3 regions of the Shinella sp. BE166 genome follow, and region 3 is predicted to be linked to each of the others. Evidence: riboswitches for the same ligand, from Rfam matches in the RefSeq annotation. Region 3 holds a riboswitch; each other region holds the start of a gene.
What was found. Region 3 has a riboswitch for thiamine pyrophosphate ahead of thiB (thiamine ABC transporter substrate binding subunit). Riboswitches for the same ligand answer to the same signal wherever they lie in the genome.
Positions count from the first base shown of each region.

Region 1: linked by a shared signal. The riboswitch ahead of thiC (phosphomethylpyrimidine synthase ThiC) and the one ahead of thiB (thiamine ABC transporter substrate binding subunit) in region 3 are both predicted to bind thiamine pyrophosphate.
Region 2: linked by a shared signal. The riboswitch ahead of thiD (bifunctional hydroxymethylpyrimidine kinase/phosphomethylpyrimidine kinase) and the one ahead of thiB (thiamine ABC transporter substrate binding subunit) in region 3 are both predicted to bind thiamine pyrophosphate.

Region 1 covers NZ_JBPEHL010000004.1:495,289-498,489, forward strand. The annotation lists gene J2Y63_RS13095 (anti-sigma factor family protein) at 1-744, shown strand, start outside; gene J2Y63_RS13100 (Bax inhibitor-1/YccA family protein) at 773-1,489, shown strand; TPP riboswitch at 1,738-1,854, shown strand; gene thiC (phosphomethylpyrimidine synthase ThiC) at 1,947-3,201, shown strand, end outside.
Region 2 covers NZ_JBPEHL010000005.1:222,670-225,870, forward strand. The annotation lists gene J2Y63_RS15090 (AraC family transcriptional regulator) at 1-209, shown strand, start outside; gene J2Y63_RS15095 (LysE family translocator) at 331-945, shown strand; gene thiD (bifunctional hydroxymethylpyrimidine kinase/phosphomethylpyrimidine kinase) at 942-1,751, opposite strand; TPP riboswitch at 1,807-1,880, opposite strand; gene J2Y63_RS15105 (peptide chain release factor 3) at 1,945-3,201, opposite strand, start outside.
Region 3 covers NZ_JBPEHL010000012.1:134,190-137,390, reverse strand. The annotation lists gene J2Y63_RS25170 (ABC-F family ATP-binding cassette domain-containing protein) at 1-763, opposite strand, end outside; gene J2Y63_RS25165 (thiamine diphosphokinase) at 767-1,426, opposite strand; gene J2Y63_RS25160 (hypothetical protein) at 1,565-1,741, opposite strand; TPP riboswitch at 1,882-1,996, shown strand; gene thiB (thiamine ABC transporter substrate binding subunit) at 2,038-3,045, shown strand; gene thiP (thiamine/thiamine pyrophosphate ABC transporter permease) at 3,050-3,201, shown strand, end outside.

The DNA of each region.
Region 1 (3,201 bases), on a different contig from region 3:
GATCTCAATGCCTATGTCGACGACCAGCTCGCCGTCGGCCGGCGCATCGAGGTCGAGGCTTACCTGTCGGAACGGCCGGAGATCGCCGCCCAGATCATGAAGGACCTGCGCGTGCGCGACGAACTGCGCCTGGCGCTGGCCGATCATCGTGCGGTGACCCGGCAGGCGACACGCGAGGCTGCGCGCCTTCTCGAACGCTCGCTCGCCCGACGCCGCGTCTTCTCCGTCTTCCGCCGTGCCGCGGCAATCGCCCTCTTTGTTGCCGCCGGCTGGACCGCGCATGCCGTGCTCGGCCCCTTCGGCGCGACCGAGGTCATCGCTTCCACCCCGCCGCCCGCCTTCGTGGAAGAGGCCGTGCGGGCGCACAAGACCACGCTCATCCGCGATGCGATGAGCTCGCAGCCCGAAGCCGCCGTCTTCGATCCGGCCGAAATCCGCTCCGCGACGGCGATCGTCCTGCCGGACCTGCCGAAAGGCTGGGCCGTGGTCGACACGCAGGTTTTCCCCTCGGCCTATGGCCCGAGCGTCGAGCTGGTGCTGGAGCCGAAGAAGGACGAACGCCTGTCGCTCTTCGCCGTGCGGCCGGGCTCGTTCGGCGTGCAGCACGTCCTGCTCTTCCACGCCGACAATGCCCGTGCCGCCTACTGGCAGATCGGCGACGTCGCCTATGCGCTGGTGTCGGAAAGCCGCAAGGCCGACGACCTGGCTGAAACCGCGCGGGATCTCTCGCGCACGCTTTACTGATCAATCGTTCCACCGAAGGAGACCCATGATGGAACCCGTACAACAGCGATTTGGCTATGGCGCGCAGGCGCAGTCGGCCGCCCTCTTCGACGAGGGCCTGCGCAAGCACATGCTGCGCGTCTACAACTACATGGGCGCAGGCCTGGTCATCACCGGCCTTATCGCCTTCTTCGTCGGCTCGACGCCGGCGCTCTACGTGCCGATCTTCTCCTCGCCGCTCAAGTGGGTGGTGATGCTGGCGCCGCTCGCCTTCGTCTTCTTCTTTTCGTTCAAGATCCAGACGATGTCGGCCAGCACCGCGCAAGCGACCTTCTGGGCCTTCTGCGCCGTCATGGGCCTGTCGCTCGCCTCGGTGTTCCTCGTCTTCACCGGCATGAGCATCGCCCGCACCTTCTTCATCGCCGCCACTATGTTCGGCACGACGAGCCTCTACGGTTACGTCACGAAGCGTGACCTGTCGAAGTTCGGCTCGTTCCTGATCATGGGCCTGATCGGCGTGGTCATCGCCTCGATCGTCAACATCTTCCTCGGCTCCACCGCGCTGCAGTTCGCGATCTCCGTAATCGGCATCGTCGTGTTCGTCGGCCTCACGGCCTGGGACACGCAGAACATCAAGGAGCAGTATGCCGAAAACATTGACCAGGAATCGCAGCAGAAGATGGCCGTGTTCGGCGCGCTCTCGCTCTACCTGAACTTCGTCAACATCTTCCAGCTGTTGCTGAATTTCACCGGCGAACGCGAATAGTTTTCGCGAATGATTTCAAAGGGAACGGCGGGGCAAAACCCCGCCGTTTTCTTTTGTCGGAAGCCTGTGCTCCCCTCCCCCCGGCGTCATCCTCGGGCTTGACCCGAGGATCCATGCCGCGGGTGCCGTGTGGATCCTCGGGTCAAGCCCGAGGACGACGGAGGAGAGGTTTTTCGCACAATATAATGTAAGAATACACTTACATATTTTACCATGTTGACAAATCATCCCCGAGCGTCTTTGCTTAAAGCATTCACCAGGGGGGTCCCGACAAGGGGCTGAGATACTGCTGGCTTTCGCAGCGCAGTGACCCGTTGAACCTGATCCAGTTCATACTGGCGTAGGGACGGTGCAAGCGCTGTAGACTCGTATTCCGCTTCCCGGATTCCGTGTCGGCGTCTTTCCATCATTCCGGCTCTAGGACTGGGTCTCCAACTTTGAACCTTGGAGCCTCACGATGAATATTGCCGCCCAAAAGCTCACCCCCACCGTCACCACCGGCGCCTTGCCCGCCTCGCGGAAAATCCACATCCCCGGCGAGCAGCACCCGGATATCCGCGTGCCGCTGCGCGAAATCGCCCTGCACCCGACCGCCGGCGAACCGCCGGTCGTGGTCTACGATGCCTCCGGCCCCTACACCGATCCCACCCATGTCGTTTCCATCGAAAGCGGCCTGCCGCGGCTGCGCGAAAGCTGGGTCGCCGCCCGCGGCGACGTGCAGGATTACGAGGGCCGCCATATCCGCCCGGAGGACAACGGTTTTGCCACCGGCGAGCGGCTGACGCCGGAATTCCCCATCCGCAACCACCCACGCCGGGCGAAGGACAGCAAGGCGGTGACGCAGCTCGCCTATGCGCGGGCCGGCATCGTCACCCCAGAAATGGAATTCATCGCCATCCGCGAAAACCTCGGCCGCAAAGCCGTGAAGAAAGCGCTTGTCCGCGACGGCGAGAGCTTTGGCGCGCATATTCCGGATTTCGTCACGCCGGACTTCGTCCGCCAGGAGGTCGCGAGCGGCCGCGCGGTCATCCCCGCCAACATCAACCATCCGGAAGCCGAGCCGATGATCATCGGCCGGAACTTCCTGGTTAAGATCAACGCCAATATCGGCAATTCCGCCGTCACCTCCTCGATGGCCGAGGAAGTGGAGAAGATGGTCTGGGCGATCCGCTGGGGTGCGGATACGGTCATGGACCTGTCGACCGGCCGCAACATTCACAATATCCGCGAATGGATCATCCGCAATGCGCCGGTCCCGATCGGCACCGTGCCGCTCTACCAGGCTCTGGAGAAAGTGAACGGCATTGCCGAGGACCTCACCTGGGAGGTCTATCGCGACACGCTGATCGAGCAGGCCGAACAGGGCGTCGACTATTTCACCATCCATGCCGGCGTGCGGCTCGCCTATATCCCGCTCACCGTCAACCGCGTCACGGGCATCGTTTCGCGCGGCGGCTCGATCATGGCGAAGTGGTGTCTTCATCACCACCGCGAAAGCTTCCTCTATGAGCATTTCGACGAAATCTGCGACATCGCGCGGGCCTATGACGTCACCTTCTCGCTCGGCGACGGCCTGCGGCCCGGCTCGATTGCCGACGCCAACGACGCCGCGCAGTTCGCCGAACTGGAGACGCTCGGCGAGCTGACCAAGATCGCCTGGGCAAAAGACTGCCAGGTCATGATCGAAGGCCCCGGCCATGTGCCGATGCACA
Region 2 (3,201 bases), on a different contig from region 3:
TGCGCGATTTCGCCCGCAGCACGGGCCTGACGCCGCATGCCTATCTGCTCCAGCGCAGGACCGAGCGCGCGCGGCGGCTGATCGCGACGGGCACCTCGCTCGCCGAGGCCGCCATCGACGCGGGTTTTGCCGACCAGAGCCACATGACGCGCAATTTCACGCGCCGCTACGGCTATACGCCGGGCGCCTATCTCGCTGCGCGCGGCTGACTGCAATTTCGTTCAAGACCACGGCCTGCCTTCCGGTGTTCCCTGCCGCCTCTGGCGCATTATCCGACGCCGAAGCGATGCCGCTTCGGCTGGAAATGCTCTAGCCGCATGGAAACCGGACATGACCACAGAATTCCTCATCACCTCGCTCGTCGTCATCCTCCTGCCGGGCACCGGCGTGATCTATACGCTGGCGCTCGGCATCAGCGGCGGCTTTCGCGCCGGCCTGCTTGCCGCCTTCGGCTGCACGCTCGGCATCATCCCGCACATCGTCGCCTCCGTCGTCGGCCTGGCCGCGGTGCTGCATGCGAGCGCGCTCGCCTTCGAGGTGCTGCGTTATGTCGGTGTCGCCTACCTGCTGTTCATCGCCTGGAGCATGCTGAAGGACAGCAACGCGCTGGATTTCGGGCCGGACCAGGCGCCCGCCGAAAAGGCGCTTCGCATCGTTCGCAAGGGCATCCTCACCAATATCTTCAACCCGAAACTCTCGCTGTTCTTCCTCGCCTTCCTGCCGCAATTCGTGCCGGCGGAGGCGCCCGACGCCACGGCGCAGATGCTCTATCTCGGCGGCGTCTTCATGCTGCTGACCTTCCTCGTCTTCGCCCTCTATGGCGCGCTTGCCGCAGGGCTGCGCCAGCAGGTGCTGAGCCGGCCAAGGATCATGGTCTGGACGCAGCGCAGCTTCGCCGCCGCCCTCGGCCTGATGGGCTTGCGGCTGGCGCTGGCGGATCGCTAGTTCCAGAGCGCGTGGAAATGGTGCAGTGGTCCGTGGCCGGAGCCGACGGAGAGCGCATCGGACGTGCGCACCGCGCCGGCGATGAAACTCTTCGCCACCGCCGCGGCATCGGCAAGCGTGCGCCCCTTGCCGAGCTCCGCGGCAATCGCGCTCGACAGCGAGCAGCCGGTGCCGTGGGTGTTGCGCGTGAGCACGCGCACGCCCTCGAACCAGTGCAGCCGGTCTGGCGTTGCCAGCACATCCGGGCTTTCGGTTCCCGGCAGGTGCCCGCCCTTGAGCAGCACTGCCTTTGGCCCGAGCGCGAGGAGCCGCTTCGCTTGGTCCTCCATGCCCGCCCGGTCGGTCGCCTCGGCTTCGCCCAAGAGGGCGGCGGCTTCCGGCAGGTTGGGGGTCAGCACGGTGGCGCGCGGCAGCAGCCGGCGCGTGAGCGCTTCCACCGCCTCCCGTGCCAGCAGCGACGCACCGCCCTTGGCGACCATCACCGGATCGAGCACGACCGGCAGGCCGCGGCGCGACGACAGGCTGTTGGCAACAGCTTCCGCGATCTCCGCCGAGGCGATCATGCCGATCTTCACGGCATCGACGCGCACATCGCTGAACACATCCGCGACCTGCGCCGCGACGAAGGCCGGCGGCACGAGATGCACGCCGGAGACCCCTTGCGTGTTCTGCGCCGTCAGCGCGGTCAGAACAGCCATGCCATAGGTGCCGCGGGCCGCAAAGGTCTTGAGGTCGGCCTGGATGCCGGCGCCGCCCGAAGGGTCGGACCCTGCGATCGAGAGAATGTTTGCAATCGTGTCGGCCATCTCGCCTCCCTGCGACGGAGGCGGCCAACGGGCGGCAGCAAGCCGGCACCCGTTCGACTCCCTCCGCCGGCATGATCCGGTTCAGGTTCAAAGGGTGCTTCTCAGCCCGCTTGCGCGGACGCCCCCGTCTCGGGGCGGTTTTCGCAAATGATGTGGCACCTGTCACGCCGAAAGTGACAGGTGCGCGATCCGATCACGCCTTGGTGACGTGATACTCCTTGATGGCGACCATCTTGATGGCCGGATAGCGCTCCGACTCGTAGCGCAGCGAGAAGGAATCCTGCGCCAGGAACACCGGGTCGCCATCGAGGTCGCGGGCGATATCGCCCCGGCGCTGGGTGACGAACTTCTCGAGTTCGGCCGCGCTATCCGACGAAATCCAGCGGCAGACGGAGAAGCGCGACATTTCGAAGGAGACCGGCAGGCCGTATTCCCCCTGGAGCCGCTCCTTCAAGACGTCGAGCTGCAGCGCGCCGACGACGCCGACGATGGCGGGCGAACCATCTTCCGGCGAGAAGAGCTGCACGACGCCCTCTTCCGCCATCTGCTGGAGCGCTTCCTTCAGCTTCTTCGCCTTCATCGCGTCTTCCAGCCGCACGCGGCGCAGAATTTCCGGCGCGAAGTTCGGCACGCCTTCAAAGACCAGCGCCTCGCCTTCCGTCAACGTGTCGCCGATGCGGAGCGTGCCGTGGTTCGGGATGCCCACCACGTCGCCGGCATAGGCCGTATCGGCGAGCTGGCGCTGCGAGGCGAAGAAGAACTGCGGCGCGGACAGGCCGATCTGCTTGCCGGTGCGGGCGAGGCGCACCTTCATGCCGCGCTCCAGCATGCCGGAGCAGACACGGGCAAAGGCGATGCGGTCGCGGTGGTTCGGGTCCATGTTCGCCTGGATCTTGAAGACGAAGGCCGTCATCTTGTCCTCGGACGCATGGACCTTGCGCACATCCGCCACCTGGTCGCGCGGCGGCGGTGCGACGGCGCCGAGCGCGTTGATCAGATCGCGAACGCCGAAATTACGCAGCGCCGAGCCGAAGAAGACCGGCGTCAGGTGACCTTCGAGGAAAGCCTCGCGGTCGAACGGCCGGCAGGCCTCGCGGGCCAGCTCCAGCTCCTCGATGAATGCGGTGCGTTCGTTTTCCGGCAGGTTTTTCGCCACCACCGTCGCATCGTCGATCTTCGTCGGCTGCACCTGCGTATCCGAGCCACGGAAGGTGCGGTCGGCGAGATGATAGGAGCCGCAGAACGACTTCGACCGGCCGACGGGCCAGGTGATCGGCGCGGTATCGAGCGCCAGCTTCTCTTCCACCTCGTCCAAAATCTCGAACGGGTCGCGGCTCTCGCGGTCCATCTTGTTGACGAAGGTGATGATCGGGATGTCGCGCAGGCGGCAGACCTCGAACAGTTTCAACGTCCGCGGCTCGATACCCTTGGCGGCGTCGATGACCATGAC
Region 3 (3,201 bases):
GCAGATCGTGCAGCGCGCCGAGGCGGCGCATATTGCGCTTGCGGCGCGCCGTGACGCCGTAGCGCAGCCAGTGCTCCTCGCGTTCGATCGCCTTGCCGAGCTTGTGCTGTTCCAGTTCCTCGGCTTCCAGCACCTCGTCGCGCCAGGCTTCGAAATGGCCGAAACCGCGGTTCAGCCGCCGCGACTGGCCGCGATCGAGCCAGACGGTGGCGTTGGAGACCTTTTCGAGGAAACGACGGTCGTGCGAGATGACGACGAGGGCCGAGCGGGTCGATTGAAGCTCGCCTTCCAGCCATTCGATGGTCGGCAAATCCAGATGGTTGGTCGGCTCGTCGAGCAGCAGGATGTCCGGCTCCGGCGCCATGACGCGGGCGAGCGCCGCGCGCCGCGCCTCGCCGCCCGAAAGCGACGCCGGGTGCTCGGCGCCGGTCAGCCCCAGATGTTCGAGCAGGTAGGTGACGCGGTAGGGATCGTCGCTCGGGCCGAGGCCCGCTTCGGCATAGGCGGCGACCGTCTCGTAGCCGTCGAAATCCGGCGCCTGGTGCAGGTAGCGGATGGTGGCGGACGGGTGGCGGAACACCTCGCCGGACTGCGCTTCCGCCAGGCCGGCGGCGATCTTCATCAGCGTCGACTTGCCCGAGCCGTTGCGGCCGACAAGGGAGATGCGGTCGCCGGGCTCCACTTGCAGGCTGGCGCCGGCAAGCAGCGGCGTGCCGCCGAAGCTCAGGAAGATATCGTCGAGTTTGAGGATGGGCGGTGCCAAGGGTCAGGCTCCTGAAAGGTCATAGGGCCGGGCGATGACGATCGCGCGGCCAGAGGCGAGCGAAAGGCGAACCGGGCCTTCCGCGACGTTGGAAATGGTGCGCGACGAGCCGAAGGGCAAGGAAAAGTCCTTCAGCGGATAGCGCACGTTGCCGATGTCGAGGCCGGCAAGCGGGGAGAGGCCGAGCACGGAAAACAGGCTGCCCTTCGGCAGGTCGATCTCGCGCGTGCCGGGCAGGAGCGGCCAGGCCTCCTCCGTGCCGGAGGTGAGCTTGATGGCAAACCCCTGCTCTTCGAGCGAGACGGCATGGATGAGGTGCATCAGCGCATGGTCGGAGCGTTCGCCGCCGAGCGCGCCGGCCAGCACGATCTTCCTGGCGCCGCGCTCGATGGCGACGGAGACGGCGATGGCGCCGTCGGTCTCGTTCTTGGCGACGGGATAGGGCTGGCGCTCGATATCCGGCCAGGCGTCGAGCAGTTCCGGCGGGGTGGAATCGAAATCGCCGACCCAGATTTCCGGTCTCACGCCGAGCGCCGCCGCATGGCGCATGCCGCCATCGGCGGCCACGAAACGCGCGCCCGCAACATCCGCGGCAAGGCGCGGCGTCGCCTGGAGCGCGCCTCCCAGGAGGACGACGAAGAACGGGTCTGTCGGTGCGGGCATGGTCATGGCTGATGCCCTTAGCGCATGTTCTCCAGAAAGGGAAAGATTTTGGCGGAACGCCTGTCGTAACCGCAAACGGCAAAGGACCCGGATGCAGGGGACATCCGGGCCTTGGGGAGGTCAGCGACGTAAGAAGGCTTACTTGCAGACCTTGATCTTCTTGATGATGACGTTGCCGTAGTAGTCGTAGGACTTCACCTTCTTGATGAAGCAGTGCGGCTTGTAGCCGTAGCTGTAATAGCCGGCCTGGGACGGGGCGGCGAAGGAGATGGCGGCGACGGCTGCGATGGCGGCGGAAATGATGAACTTGCGCATGAAAGTTTCTCCTGATCTCTCTAGGGATGAGCCTCTCTCATCCAGTGATCAGACTTTCCCACATCGCCCCGCCGCCCGCTGTTCCGCATGGAACAGGGCCTTGCCTCTTGCGCCGCGCTGAAAGCGGGATTATGCCTTGCCTTGCTCTAACGGGGTGCCACGCGGGTTTTCGACCCACTGGCTGAGAGGCGGTTTCGCCAACCCGAAGAACCTGATCCGGCTCGTACCGGCGGAGGGATTAGACGGCACATTCCAGCGCCCTATTCCCGTTTTGTGAACAGACCAGGGAGGCGCCGATGCGCAAGACATTCCTCACCTCGATCGCGGCCCTTGCCGTTTCCTTCGCCTTGCCTGCGCTGGCGCAGGAAAAGACGCTGACCGTCTATACCTATGAGAGCTTCGTTTCCGAATGGGGCCCGGGGCCGAAGGTCGCCGAAGCCTTCGCCAAGACCTGCGGCTGCAAGGTCGAATGGGTCGGCGTCGCCGATGGCGTCGAGCTTTTGACGCGCCTCAAGCTCGAAGGCGAGGGCACCAAGGCCGACGTGGTGCTCGGTCTCGACACCAACCTCATCACCGAGGCGAAGGCGACCGGGCTCTTCGAAGCGCATGGTCTTTCGCCCGAGGGTCTGACGGTGCCGGGCGGCTTTTCCGACGACACGTTCCTGCCCTATGACTACGGCCATTTCGCTGTCATCTACGACACCGAGACGGTGAAGACGCCGCCGACGAGCCTGAAAGAACTGGTTGAGGGCGACCCGGCGCAGAAAATCGTCATCGAGGATCCGCGCACCTCGACGCCGGGGCTCGGCCTGCTGCTCTGGGTGAAGTCGGTCTATGGCGACAAGTCCGGTGAGGCCTGGGGCAAGCTCAAGGACCGCGTGCTGACCGTCACGCCCGGCTGGTCGGAGGCCTATGGCCTCTTCACCAAGGGCGAGGCGCCGATGGTGCTGTCCTACACGACGTCGCCCGCCTATCACGTGATCGCCGAAAACACCGAGCGCTACAAGGCGGCCGCCTTCTCCGAGGGCCACTATGTGCAGATCGAGGTGGCAGGCCTGACGCGCACCTCCGACGACAAGGAACTTGCGCGTCAGTTCCTGACCTTCATGACCGGGCCGGATTTCCAGTCGATCATTCCGGAGACCAACTGGATGATGCCGGCCGGCAAGACCAAGGACCCGCTGCCGGCCGCCTTCGACGCGCTGGTGAAGCCGGAAAAGACCTTCCTGATGTCGTCGGACGAGGTGGCGGCCAACCGCAAGGCCTGGATCGACGAATGGCTCGCCGCCATGAGCGCCAAATAAGGTGATGTTCTTCGCCCGCGCCGAACGCCGGACCTTGCGCGTCGCCGGGGGGCTTGCCCTCGGCGTCGTGCTCGTCTTCGTCGGCGCGGCGACGGCCGTGCTTCTGGCGCATGCGGGCGGCGGGGGCGGTGCGCCGCTCTTCGACGCCTATATCTG